2 linked regions of the Exiguobacterium sibiricum 7-3 genome follow. The main gene of each other region encodes a partner of the protein of the gene in region 2 in a complex. Links are inferred from orthologs where the notes say so. Each region holds a gene or a part of one and is shown on either strand. Other genes may lie near its edges.

Region 1 (6,056 bases), 180 kb from region 2 along the record:
CGGCTTGTTGCTGTGTCGCAATCGATAAACTGTACGGCATCTGTTCCTCGACTGTCCGGTCAATATAATAATAGATCGACGTTGCTGTCCCGACGGTCGTCAGCGTGACGGCAGTGATGACGGTGATTGTCGACAACATGACGGCATTGGATTTAATCCGTGACATCAATTGCCCGTGTAAAATCAAGTTCGTGCCACGGTAATGCCGAAGACGTTTACTGAGTACACGCAGTAAAAAAATCGTGAAGTAGCTCATCGTTCCGAACGTACCGACGATGATACAGATCATCAAAATGGGTGCAACGACCGTGAAGTGTTCCAGTAACGGTTTTCCAGTCAAGTAGTAGCCGACCCCGATCAACATCACTGATAACACGGCAAGAATCGGATGTACTTTCGGGACTGTCTCCACCTGTTGCTTCGCCTTAAACAGTTCAATCAACGTAAACCGGTAAATCGTCCGGGCTGAACGAAGTGCAATCACAAGGAAGATCGTCAAGAAGACAACAACCGTCTGACCGATTGCACCGGCATTGATTGAAAAATCTGCTTCAATCGTCATCCCCATCACGTACGCCAACAGTTGGACAAAGTACTTCGAAGCAATCGTACCAAGCAAAACTCCAATCAACAGACCAATCAATCCATACCCCATCGTCTCAAGAAACAGCAACTTCGCAATTTGCTGGCGTTCGAGACCAAGTAACGCATACAGCCCGATTTCCTGTTTCCGGCGTCGTAAGAAAAAATCACTCGAATACCAGATGAAAATGGCGGAAAAGAGTGCCAGAATCACACTTGACCCTGTAAAGACCGTCCCGAGTTTCCCGTATAATTCATTAGCCTGCAACATCGCTTCATTGGAGCGGATTGCTAAAAACGTATAGTAAATTAATATCGCAAACGTGACCGCACCGAGATACATCACGTTCTGACGGATGTTCTTTAAATTCCGGAAAGCTAACTTAAACAAGTTCACGAACCACACCTCCGAGTTCACGTTGGACTTCCATGATTTGCTCGAAAAATTCCTTACGTGTCCCAAACTGATGAATTTCCCGGAACAATTCGCCGTCTTTGACGAACAGGACCCGTTCCGCATACGACGCAGTCATCGGATCATGCGTCACCATCAAGATCGTCGCCCCCTGTTCGTTCAGACCGGCCATCGCTTCAAGCAGACCCGTTGCTGATTTTGAATCGAGGGCTCCGGTCGGCTCATCCGCTAAAATCAGTGACGGCTGATGAACGATGGCGCGTGCGGCGGCCGTCCGTTGTTTTTGACCACCCGACAGTTCAGACGGTCGTTTTGCGAGTAACTCCTCGATTCCAAGTTCCCGAGCGACAGATGCGACACGCACCAAGATATCGGCCTTCGGGACCTGTTGTAACGCCAGCGGCAAGGCAATATTTTCTTCGATGGTCATCGTATCGAGCAGGTTGAAATCCTGAAAGATAAAACCGAGCTGTTCCCGCCGAAAGCGGGCCAACTGTTTTTCCTTCATTGCGGTGACCTCTTCCCCGTTAATCTGAATCGTACCGTCCGTCGGTTGATCAATCGTTGACAACAGATTTAACAAAGTTGATTTCCCAGCTCCTGACGGCCCCATGATGCTGACGAATTCTGCATCGTGAATCGTCAGTGTCGTTGGCCGGAGGGCCTCGTGGCGGGCATTTTTCGTATGATAGACTTTCGTAATCTGTTCTGCGTGTAAGATGGCTTTCATCATGTATTCCTCCCGTATTCTTCATGTTGCTTTTAGTATACGAAGCAATATGCCTTTCAAAGAATCGGCTAGACTTTCATTCATCTTACAAAACAGTAAGCTCGGGTATGAGACGACAAAAAATCCCCTCGTCTAGGACAAGGGGACTGATTCGTTGCGAGCTTATTTATGTGTTGCTTTGAAGAGTTCTGTTTCGCCTGCGACAACAGATGTTCCTTCAGCTGGTACTGCAGAAAGTGTAAATTGATCGTGGTTTGTCACGATGATTGGTGTGATTGTTGATGGTGCATTGGCACGGATGAAATCAAGGTCGAACTCAACAAGAACGTCACCGGCTTTGACTTTATCGCCAGACTGAACGTGTGCTGTGAAACCTTCACCTTTAAGGTTAACTGTGTCTAATCCAACGTGGATCAATAACTCAAGTCCGTCTTCGCCTTTAAGACCAATTGCGTGTTTTGTCGGGAAAATCGTTTCGACCGTTGCGTTGATCGGTGAAACAACTTTACCTTCTGTTGGTTCGATCGCGATACCGTCGCCCATCATTTTTTGTGAGAAGACTTGATCGGGTACGTTCTCGATGCTGACGATTTTACCTGTAAGGGCAGAAGCAATTTTCGTGTTTCCTTCATCATTACCACCAAACAATTTTTTAAAGAATCCCATGATACTATCCCTCTACTTTCTCGATCGTTTTCTTCTTAAAGAAGATTCGATTTTTTTATAGGAGCCAGTTAAATACGAACTCGCTCACGTTCTCACAAAAAGCATACGTTTGTAACTCTGGTTTTGCAAGTATTTTTGTGTGATAATAGTTAGAAATCACAAGGAGGCGCTTACATGTTAACATTTTCAGAACTTACATATGTCCGTCCTGACCTGAACGTCCTTGAAACTTCTATGCATGCTGCAATCGCTCGTTTGCGTGAAGCAACAGATGTAGATACAGCAAACAATGCCATCTCTGAGATTAATACCCTTAGAAATCAATTTGAAACAGCCAGTCAATTGGTGGAGATCCGTCACACGATCGATACACGTGATGGGTTTTACGAAACGGAACAAGGTTTCTTTGACGAAGCCGGTCCGGTTTATCAAGGATACGTCTCGAGTTATTATCAAACGTTGACGACTCATCCCCTCCGTTCTTCGCTCGAATCAACATGGGGGAAACAGCTTTTCTTACTGGCGGAAGCAAGTTTGAAGACGTTCTCTGACGCCATCATTCCGAAACTCCAGGAAGAAAATCGTTTGGCAAGTGAATATACGAAGTTGATGTCGGCAGCGCAAATCGAATTTGACGGCAAGACATTGAACTTGTCCCAGTTTGGCCCATACCTACAGTCGGCCGATCGGACTGTCCGAAAAGCAGCTTCTGAAGCGCGTTACGGCTACCTCAAAGAACATGGTGATGCGATTGATACGATTTACGACAAGTTGGTTCATGTCCGGACTGATATCGCGAAGACACTCGGCTTCCCGTCATTCGTCGAACTCGGTTATGCCCGGATGCTTCGTGTCGACTATGATCAATCGATGGTCGAAAACTACCGGGAACAAATTCTCGAGACGATTGTTCCAATCGCCACATCCCTCAAAGAACGTCAGCAACGCCGGATCGGTGTCGATTCCCTTTATTATTACGATGAAGGATTTGCTTTCAAATCCGGAAATGCAACGCCTCAAGGGGAAGAAGCGTTCATCATCGAAGGCGGAAAGAAAATGTACCGCGACATGTCACCGGAAACAAATGAGTTCTTCGAGTACATGTTAGAACGCGGTGCACTCGACTTGACGGCGAAGCCGGGGAAAGCCGGCGGCGGCTATTGTACGTACATTGCCGACGAAAAACTTCCGTTCATCTTCTCGAACTTTAACGGAACAGCCGGTGACATTGATGTCCTGACACACGAAGTCGGACACGCGTTCCAAGTCTATGAAAGCCGTCACTTTACGGTCCCGGAATATGGATTCCCGACGTACGAAGCGTGTGAAATCCATTCGATGTCGATGGAATACTTCGCCTATCCGTGGATGGAAGAGTTCTTCGGGGATCAGACGGCTAAGTATAAGTTCAGTCACCTTGCCGGTGGCGTCACGTTCTTACCTTACGGAGTCGCCATCGATGAGTTCCAACATGTCATCTACAATCAACCGGAACTGACACCAGCAGAACGCCGGACGGCATGGCGTGATATTGAGAAGAAATATCTGCCCCACCGGAACTATGAAGAAAATGATTATCTCGATTCAGGGGCTTGGTGGCACCAGCAAGGGCATGTCTTCGGCAGCCCGTTCTATTATATCGATTACACGCTTGCGCAAGTCTGTGCCTTCCAGTTCTATGCATGGATGGAGCAAGACCGGGAAGCTGCTTGGAAATCATATCTCGAGCTCTGTAAGGCCGGCGGATCGGAAAGCTTCCTGACGCTCGTCGAACGTGCCGGACTGAAATCACCATTCGCTCCTGGAACGGTCGGTGCAGCCGTCGAGCCCATCAAAGCTTATTTATCAGAAACGGATGATCTCGCACTCGACCGTATTTGATTGATTCGCAAGAAAGAACATCAAAAAAACGAACCGAAGGATCCCTTATTAGGGGTATCCCTCGGTTCGTTTTTTGTTGCAATCTGTGATTTCCCTGCAATAACCGAAAGACGGTCACGTTCAAACGAAAAAAGACCGCTTCCTCAAATTAAAGAAGAAACGGTCACCTTGCATAATTTAGCCGGACATCATCCAGACAGTTTGACACCCTCTTGATACCCGTTATACCAGGTCTCAAATTCATCGGCTGGAATCGGACGGGAATAATAGAAACCTTGACCATATTCACAGTCCAGTTTTCGTAAGTTCTCTCCCTGTTCTGCTTGTTCGATTCCTTCCGCCACGACATCATACTTTAACGTATGGGCGAGTCGGATGATTGTCTCGATTAACGGCGCGTTCGAACAGGCATCCGTTCCACTGATAAACGAGCGGTCAATCTTCAGACGTTGAATCGGAAGACGGCTTAAATACGACAAAGAGGAATAGCCGGTACCAAAGTCGTCAATCGCCAGTCGGTAGCCAAGCTGATGCAGCGTCTGCAATGCATCGAATACACGCGTATCGGAAAAGACACCAAAGGATTCTGTAATTTCAAGCTCCATACGTTGCTCAATCCCGGGATAACGATCCCTGACATCGGTCAACAGCTCGACGATCCGTCCGGAAACCAGCTCTTTGACGGATAGATTGGCAGACACACGAAGTGACTCAAGCGGCGTCCCTTCCCATCGTCTGACCTGATTGACAGTTTCCTGAACAACCCACATCCCGATTTCTTCAATCAACATCGATCGTTCGGCAATCGGGATGAAAACGGCTGGACTAATCATGCCGCGCTCTGGATGGAACCAGCGTAGCAAGGCTTCGCATCCGTCGACCGTTTTTGTCTTCAGATTGACTTGAGGCTGATAAAACAGTTGCAGTTCATTTCGGGCAATCGCTTCCCGTAACTCCGCTTCCAGGACAACTGACTCCCGGTATTCTTCACTCATCCACGATTCAAACCAAATCGGTCCACCTGTTTGTTCCCGTTTGGCATGTTGCATCGCGATGTCGACCGAAGACAGCAGCGATGTCACCGCGACCGCGTCATCCGGATAACGGACCATACTCATGCTGATGCTGACATCGATTTTTTCACCATCAATTTGATAAGGACGTTCCAAGATTGTTTTAAGGTCCCGGTAATCAACGATCTCCTGTTGGAAGATCAAGACGGCAAACTCATCGCCGCCGATCCGGGCTGCCGAACCTGTACCGATGAAATGATGCCGTAAACGATTCGCCAGTTCCTTTAAGATTTGATCTCCGGCACTGTGCCCGTAGATATCATTGATACGTCTGAACTGGCGTACACCGATCGTGACCAGCTCTCCCGGCTGTGGCGCAGCGATTGCTTCTTCCATCTTTTGTTCAAACCCGTTCCGGTTCAACAAGGATGTCAGCACATCATACAATGCCAATTGCGTAATCCGCTCTTCTCGTTTGAATTGATCCGTCTCGTCATGACAGGTCAAATAAAGTGCCGTCCCGGTGTCATTTTTCGAGGGGACATGAATGATGTTGACGAACATATTTCGGATGTCTTGTTTGAAAATCATTTGGCAACGGATTGTCTGACTGTATCCTTCAATCGCCCGATTGAGTGCCCGTCGAAACCGATTTAAATCTGCCGGATGAATCAGTTCTTCAATCGTCATCAATTCAGATGATTGGGCCAGGTGTTTGAAACGGTCGTTACTACTAAGCAATTGAAAATCAGACGACAGCGCGACGATT
Region 2 (8,454 bases):
GTTCCAGTTCGGTGAATATACCGACAAGGCGGGCAATATCGTCAACGGGGATCAGCGGATTTTCTTTGCCCAGTTAAAAGACGGCGTTCCGTTCACAGCCGGAACATACATGACCGGGAAATATCCGTTCATGATGTTTGGACTTCCTGCTGCCTGTCTGGCAATGTATCATACTGTTGCGAAGGATCGCCGGAAAGCCGTTGAAGGGTTATACTTCTCGGCTGCCCTGACCTCTTTCCTGACAGGGATCACTGAGCCTGTTGAGTTCTCATTTGTTTTCGTTGCACCATTATTGTTTGCAGTCCATGCTGTTTTTGCCGGATTATCCTTCATGATCATGGACATTTTGAACGTCAAGATCGGGATGACTTTCTCCGGAGGACTGATTGACTACACGTTGTTCGGTATTTTACCAAACCGGACTTCCTGGTGGCTCGTCATCCCGGTTGGTCTCGTATTCGCCGTCATTTATTACTTTGGTTTCCGTTTCGTCATCCAGAAATTTGATCTGAAGATTCCTGGACGCGAAGCGATTCAGGAAGGTGCTGCCGCATCGACGACGACGGCTGGCGAACTGCCGTATGAAATTCTCCAAGCGTTTGGCGGGGCTTCAAACATCAAACACTTGGATGCCTGTATTACACGACTCCGGATTACCGTTAATGATAAATCAGGTGTCAACAAAGATCGCTTGAAACAGTTGGGTGCTGCCGGTGTCCTCGAAGTCGGGGATAATGTCCAGGCAATCTTTGGTCCGAAATCAGATGGTATTAAGACCGAGATGGCAGAAATTATGAACGACCCGAACTATCAACCACCTGCTAAACCGGAAGCCGATCCGATTCCACAAGTCCCGACAGGAGCGGAAGCGCGGACCGATGACCGGTCAGGCTTAGCCGGAACAGATGGTGCATATGTTCCGAGTGAAGGATACGTCTCGCCACTCAGTGGTGTGATTCGTTCACTCGATGACGTTCCGGATCAAGTCTTCTCCGGACGGATGATGGGTGACGGTTATGCGATTGAGCCGACAGAAGGGTACGTCGTTTCTCCTGTTTCCGGTGAAATCACGACGTTCTTCCCAACGAAACACGCGATTGGTATTCTTGCCGATAATGGAGATGAAATCCTGATTCATATCGGTATTGATACAGTATCACTTGAAGGAAAAGGATTTGAAGCGCTAGCGAAGGCAGGGGATCGGGTCGAACCGGGTTCACCGTTGCTGAACGTTGATCTAGAACAAATCCGACCGCTTGTCCCATCACTCCTGACACCGATTATCGTCACGAACAGCGGCGACCGGAAAGTTTCGGTCGATGTCGGGAAAACAGTTGAAGCCGGTGAAAAGATTTCGTATGACATTAAATAAGAATTGATACGATAAACACGATTCCATTTTTGGGGAATCGTGTTTTTTACATACAGCGAACATTTAACGATGAGATTTTGCACATACGATGATACAATGAATAAGCTATTATGAAGATTAGCTATTTTTTGAAAAGAAAGAGGTGAGTCGATGGCTACGACTTCGACGAAAACACGCTACGTCGTGTTAGGGTTATTGATCGGGATTTTGGTAGCGGCAATGGATAATACCATCGTTGCGACTGCGATGCCGACAATCGTCAGTGAATTAAACGGTTTTGATCAATATGCATGGGTCACATCGGCCTACATGATTGCGACTGTGGCCGGGATGCCGATTTTTGGTAAATTGAGTGATATGTACGGTCGGAAACGATTCTTCCTATTTGGAATGTTACTGTTCATAGCAGGAAGCATTCTTTGCGGGATGGCCGACTCGATTGTTGAACTTTCCGTTTATCGTGCCGTTCAAGGTTTGGGTGGCGGTGCTTTAATGCCAATCGCCTTTACCATCATCTTTGATATTTTTCCGCCTGAAAAACGCGGGAAAGTCAGTGGATTGTTTGGGGCCGTCTTCGGAATTTCAAGTATCTTTGGTCCGTTACTTGGGGCCGTATTAACGGATGCGATCAACTGGCGTTGGGTCTTTTATATCAATATTCCGCTAGGGATTTTGGCATTAACACTCGTTTCCCTGTTTTACAAGGAGTCACCGGTGCATCGGACACAAAAAATCGATTATGCTGGAGCCGTGACGTTGGTTGCCGGACTTGTCCTATTTTTGCTGGCACTTGAAATGGGTGGAAAGGATTATGCGTGGAACTCACCGCAAATCCTTGGTTTGTTTGGAGCGGCTCTCGTTGCCTTCATCATTTTTGGCTTCATCGAACGTCGCGCAGCCGATCCGGTCATCACGTTCAGTTTATTTAGACGGCAATTGTTTGCAGCGACACAAGGCGTAGCCTTCTTTTACGGATTCGTCTTCATCTCTGCCAGTGTCTTTATTCCAATCTTTGTCCAAGGTGTATTTGGTGGCAGTGCGACCAACTCGGGTCTGATTTTGATGCCGATGCTGATTGCATCCGTCGTCTCGGCCCAACTTGGTGGAAGATTACCGAATAAATACGGATTCCGGAATGTTATGCTCGTTTCGGCAGTCTTCTTCTTGTTAGGGGTCTATCTGTTAAGCACGATGTCCCTTGAAACATCGAGAACAGCCATCACGATTTACATGATTATTTTAGGTTTTGGTGTCGGATTCAGCTTCTCTTTACTCAACTTGGCAAGTATCAACGGGATTGAGATGCAGCGTCGGGGAGCCGCTACTTCGATGGGATCAACGTTCCGAACGATTGGGATGACGCTCGGCGTAACAGTTCTTGGAATTGTTCAATCACGGACGTTTTCATCGACAATCAGTGAACAGTTGCCGGGTGGCAATGCACCGGATGGCGGACAATTCCCGACGGCTTCAGCCCTTGCGAAGATGCCGCCGGAAGTAGCGAATGCCATCAAGTCATCACTTGCGGAATCGATTTCGTCGGTCTATTTGTGGGCCTTGATTCCAGCAGTGCTCGGCGTTATCTTTGTCTTCTTGATGGGGAATGAACGACCAACCTTAAAAGAAGGACAAGGCGAACGACCGAAAACAAAGCAAGCATAAAAAGAAGATCAACGAACAAAATTTGACTCAAAAGAAATCATTTGGATATGCACTCGCTTTCCTCAGGCGAGACACAAGCCAGTTTTCCTGCCCCGTTTGGACAGGAAAGCGGGTCTTGTTTGTCTCTGACAGCGCAGTTTACATCTGCGCTTTTTCCTGTAGGAGTCTCGTGCATCAAAAGATTTCTTTAAAGCAAAAACAGAGGGACGGATTTTAAAATCCGTCCCTTATTTGTGTTGCACAATACTAGAGAGAAGCAGTAACTTCTTTTGACGCGACAAAAAAACACGTCCCGAGATGGGACGTGTCCGAAACACCTTATTTTTTGATATCGAATGTCGTGCTGAGGAAGTTGACGACGTCTTCCGCTGTATCCATATCGAGTACTTCTTCGACGATTGCTTCACACTCTGCTTTGTTCAAGCGCGTCATTAAGCTGCGTGCGCGAAGGACAGAAGAAGCGGACATCGAGAATTCGTCGAGTCCGAGTCCGAGAAGGATTGGAAGCGCGAGTTCTTCTCCAGCCATCTCACCACACATGCCGACCCATTTGCCTGCTTTATGTGCTTCTGTGATGACGTTGTTTAAGAGGTTCAAGATTGCCGGGTTGAACGGTTGGTAGAGATATGAAACTTTCTCATTCATCCGGTCAGCTGCCATCGTGTATTGAATCAAGTCGTTTGTTCCGACTGAGAAGAAGTCGACTTCTTTCGCGAATTGTTTCGCCATGACAGCTGTTGATGGAATCTCGACCATCATACCAACTTCGATGTCTTCAGAAACCGTCACGCCTTCTGCTTGAAGATTCGCTTTTTCTTCGAGGAGAAGTGCTTTTGCTGCACGGAATTCTTCAAGTGTCGCAATCATCGGGAACATGACAGCGAGTTTTCCGTACGCACTTGCCCGGAGAAGGGCGCGGAGCTGTGTCCGGAAGAGATCTGTTTGGTCCAGGCAAAGACGGATCGCACGGTACCCGAGGAACGGGTTCATCTCATGCGGGAGATCGAGGTAAGACAATTCTTTGTCGCCGCCGATATCAAGTGTCCGGATGACAACTTTTTTATCGCCCATCGATTCGAGAACCGTTTTGTATGCCGTGAACTGCTCGTCTTCTGTCGGGAACGTTTCAGCGTCCATGTAGAGGAACTCTGTCCGGTATAATCCGACTGCTTCCGCACCGTTTTCGAGAACACCTTTTACATCGTTTGGTGTTCCGATGTTCGCTGCGAGCTCGACGTGATGACCGTCCGCTGTGACTGTTTTTTCGTTTTTAAGTTTTTTCCATTCTTCTTTTTGAGCGATATACGCTGAACGTTTTTCTTCATATTCTGCGATTTGGTCGCTTGAAGGGTTGACGATGACGTCACCTTCCGTACCGTCAAGAATCAAGAAATCACCGTGTTTGACTTCCGTCAAGACGACTTTTGTTCCGACGACAGCCGGAATTTCAAGAGAACGGGACATGATCGCCGAGTGCGAAGTCCGTCCACCGATGTTCGTAGCAAATCCTTTTGCATACTTCCGGTTAAGTTGTGCTGTATCTGAAGGTGTTAAGTCTTCTGCAATGATGATGACTTCTTCATTGATCTGAGCTGGTGTAACGAACGTGATACCGAGCAAGTGGGCCATCGTCCGTTTCGTGACGTCACGGACATCGGCTGCACGCTCACGCATGTATTCGTTGTCCATTGACTCAAAAATCATGACCATCATCTGTGACACTTCATCAAGTGCTTGAGCGGCATTGGTTTTCTCATCGTCGATTTTCGCGTTGACCTGACTCACGATTTCCGGGTCTTCCAAGATCAAGAGGTGAGCTGAGAAGATTTCCGCTTTGTCTGCACCGAGTTCTTTTAATGTGTTTTCACGGATGATTTCAAGTTCACCCTTCGACTTAACGATAGCGGCCTGGAAACGTTCCTTTTCAGCTGCCGAGTCCTCGATTTTATTCGTCGGAATGTCAAAGACAGGTGTTTCCATTACGAATGCCTTTGCAATCGCAATCCCTGCAGAAGCGCCAATTCCTTTGATGTGCTGTGCCATGTGCATTACCCTCTTTTCAGTAAGTTTTTTCGCCGCAGCGACGTCATTTCTTTGCTATCTATAGATACCCATAAACGCATCTCTCTTAACGGGTCGCTTGCGGACTCTCCCTTTGAATGAAAACGTAGACATTTCTGTCGTTGCCAAATGACCGTTTGCTAGAAGTGCCTGTCCTTTTCACCTGTTTAATCCTATCACATTGTGAAACGGGCAACAATTGTTTGAAACGCTCCAAATCGACAAATTAAAGAACGTCTTTTTTGAGAGCGGTTTCATTTGTCCTGAAGGCTATTAGTTGGAAAATCAGATCAAACGCTTCATACTAATACGTATCACTAAAGGGGGATTTGAATATGCGATGGAATCAAGTAGATCCACAAGCTCATGTCGAAGTACTCGTTGTCGGTATTTCAGGAAACCAACCGGTCGAAGAACGGATCCGGTCACTTTATCCGGATCGTTTGGATGAATGGGTACGCCGAGGGGATATCTCAACGAAACAAGGAGAACTCCGCTTGTTGCCAACGCTGACGGGAACTGTGGAACGTGTGTTGTTCGTCGGTCTCGGGAAAGCCGAAGGACTTACGACGGACAGCCTTCGCCGACTATTCGGAAAAGCGGCTCAGTTCTTGAAAGCACGCCAGTTATCCAAAGTGACGATTGATGCAACGACTTTCCCAGGTCAACCGGTCGAACTGATTGCTGAGACGTTTGGCTTAGCTACATATGAAGTCAAACATTATAAAACAAATACCCACGCAACGTATGACCTGGATTTAACGATCTGGTCAGAGGCAGGAGATCAGGATGTTGTACGTGGGGAAGCACTTGCGCAAGCGACTAATCTCGCACGACGTCTCGTCACGATGCCGGGGAACTTGTTGACGGCACCTGCTTTGGCGGATGAAGCCCGCTTTATTGCCGAACGTCACGGACATGATTTAAAAATTCTTGAAAAAACAGATATGGAAGCGCTTGGAATGGGTGCATTGCTCGCCGTCAATCAAGGGTCGACGATTCCACCGAAGCTGATTGTCCTTGAATACAAAGGAGCAGGCGATGATGTCCCGATTGCAGTCGTCGGAAAAGGGGTCACCTTCGATACAGGCGGTTACTCGATCAAACCAAAAGACGGGATCGTTGGGATGAAAGGCGATATGGGAGGAGCAGCAGCGGTTCTCGGATTGTTTGAAGCGCTCGGTCAACTTAAACCGAATGTAAACGTCTTGGGAGTCATTCCGGCGACGGATAACATGATTTCCGGTGACGCGTTCAAACCGGATGATGTCATCACGTCGATGGCAGGAAAAACGATCGAGATCCTGAACACGGATGCGGAAGGACGACTTGTCCTGGCAGACGCTGTCACCTATGCCAAAGAATATAAACCGAAGATGATCATCGATCTTGCGACGCTGACAGGCGGCGTGTTGGTGGCACTCGGAACAGAAATCACCGGGGCATTGACGAACGATGCCGCATTGTACGAACGGTTCGAAGCCGTGACGCAAGAAACAAACGAGATGGTCTGGCAGATGCCGTACGTCGATCAGTTCATCAAGCAGGTCCGACGCTCCGATGTCGCAGATTTAAACAACTCACCGGGACGAATGGGACATATGATTTTCGGTGGTGCCTTCGTCGGTGAATTTGTCGGTGAGACGCCATGGCTCCACCTCGATATCGCCGGAACGTCCGAACAAAAAGCCGCGACGGAGCTTGGTCCAAAAGGGGCGACCGGTGTCATGGTCCGCAGTCTGTATCATTTCGTCGAACGCGAAAAATGATACGTGTCAACAGTGTTCTCATTTTAGTGACCATCATCGGTATCATCTGGTACCTGGATTCACGGGAACAGATTCCTTTGGCGGTAGCGACTTTTTTCGGCGTCTTTACGACGTTATCGCTCCTCAAGAGTCTGCGGGAGAAGTCCAATGGACGTCACCGGAATTGATGCGGCGAAAGCCGGATGGGTGGCTGTATCGATTCGAGACGGTCAGTTTTCCTGGACGGTCGCTTCTTCACTCGACGAAATCGAATGTGGAACCCGGACCTATATCGATATGCCGATTGGACTGGAAGAAGACAAACGCCGGGTGGTCGATCAGTTGTTACGGGAAGAATTGAAGCCCGGCCGAACGAGCAGTGTCTTTAATGCCCCGTTGCGTGAAGCACTGGAGCAAGCCGGTTATCCGGAAGCAAACGATTATTCGAAGCAACAGGCAGGATTTGGTCTATCGAAACAGGCATGGTATTTGTTACCGAAAATCCAGCAGGTGCGGACCTGTTATCGACCGGGCATGATGGAATCTCATCCGGAAGTCTGTTTTGCCCGCCTGACCGGTCATCCGGCACGTCACAGTAAACGGACGGTCGAGGGAGTGGCGGAACGGATCGTATTGTTGCAACGGTACAACTGTCCGGCTTACTGGGAGCTGACTGTCCGCGGTGTCGCGACAGACGACTGGATTGATGCCTGTCTGCTTGCAGTTGCCGCGACGTTACCAGCAGTCTATATGCCGGCTGATCGACCAGTCGATGCGGCCGGATTTCCGTTATATGCAGCACTACCTAAAAAAATCACCTTCACCGAAATGGTGTAGGTGATCCTTTGATAAAGTCCCAAAGATAATGAAAAATGCGGGCGTTGTGTAACGCTTTGATGATGACCGCAATCAATGGACCTAAAATCAATCCAAAGACGCCGAACACCTGAATCCCGACAAATAAGGCGATCAAGGCAGTGATGGGTTGAATACCGATATTATCGCCGACGATTTTAGGTTCCATGATATTACGTTGTAAGATGACAACCCCGTACAGGATGGCGAGACCGATAGCGAGTCCTGTATTTCCCGTAATGATGGAATAGGCGATCCAAGGCAAAAAGACGGAGCCGGTTCCAAGGTAGGGCAAGATATCAAAAAATGCCGCGATGAACGCGATGGCAAACGGATGCTCGACCCCGATGATCAACAGTCCGATCAGGACGATGAAAAAGGTAATTGTAATCAACGTCAGTTGCGCTTTGATGTAACCGAATAAAGCGGACCGGAGACTTGTGACGACCGATTCGGCACGGGCGAACCACGGCAACATTTCGTATTGCTTCAACCGGATTTCATACTTGTGCCAGTCTTTTGAGATGAAGAACCAGGCGAGCAAGACGATGACTAAAATCAATGCGATGGAGGGTAATGTCGCTAAAATCGTCTGCAACATCCCGGCGACACTTTTCGAACCCTCACCAATCGCACTGGCAAGCGAACTGCCGAGGGACTGGATACTGTTTTGGACGGTGTTTTGCTGTGACGGTTCAAGCGAGCGAAGGGCTTCCGACGCATCATTCCAAATCGGTGCCAGTTTTTCGTTGTAGA

Evidence for each region. Proteins that work in one complex are often made in the same cells at the same time.
Region 1: the proteins of ptsP (region 2) and P402_RS0103825 are in contact, whole or in part, in an NMR structure (PDB 2MP0), measured with the Escherichia coli proteins. The link is inferred for Exiguobacterium sibiricum 7-3 from one-to-one orthologs.

The regions. Positions count from the first base shown.
Region 1 is NZ_KK211190.1:569,029-575,084, reverse strand. Bases 642-3,405 are described here. They hold P402_RS0103825 (PTS sugar transporter subunit IIA), read right to left. Parts: upstream 2,394-3,405; coding sequence 1,890-2,393; downstream 642-1,889. Other genes in these bases: P402_RS0103820 (M3 family oligoendopeptidase), read left to right, coding at 2,568-3,405; P402_RS0103830 (ABC transporter ATP-binding protein), read right to left, coding at 966-1,730; P402_RS0103835 (FtsX-like permease family protein), read right to left, coding at 642-979. Outside these bases: more of P402_RS0103835, read right to left, coding at 1-641; more of P402_RS0103820, read left to right, coding at 3,406-4,274; P402_RS0103815 (putative bifunctional diguanylate cyclase/phosphodiesterase), read right to left, coding at 4,463-6,056. UniProt on the Escherichia coli protein: The phosphoenolpyruvate-dependent sugar phosphotransferase system (sugar PTS), a major carbohydrate active transport system, catalyzes the phosphorylation of incoming sugar substrates concomitantly with their translocation across the cell membrane.
Region 2 is NZ_KK211190.1:748,098-756,551, forward strand. What follows is about bases 2,716-5,713. They hold ptsP (phosphoenolpyruvate--protein phosphotransferase), read right to left. Parts: upstream 5,078-5,713; coding sequence 3,353-5,077; downstream 2,716-3,352. Other genes in these bases: P402_RS0104770 (MDR family MFS transporter), read left to right, coding at 2,716-3,034; P402_RS0104780 (leucyl aminopeptidase), read left to right, coding at 5,431-5,713. In the rest of the region: ptsG (glucose-specific PTS transporter subunit IIBC), read left to right, coding at 1-1,372; more of P402_RS0104770, read left to right, coding at 1,523-2,715; more of P402_RS0104780, read left to right, coding at 5,714-6,864; P402_RS16980 (hypothetical protein), read left to right, coding at 6,891-7,031; P402_RS0104785 (DUF429 domain-containing protein), read left to right, coding at 7,012-7,680; sporulation integral membrane protein YtvI, read right to left, coding at 7,664-8,454. UniProt on the Escherichia coli protein: General (non sugar-specific) component of the phosphoenolpyruvate-dependent sugar phosphotransferase system (sugar PTS).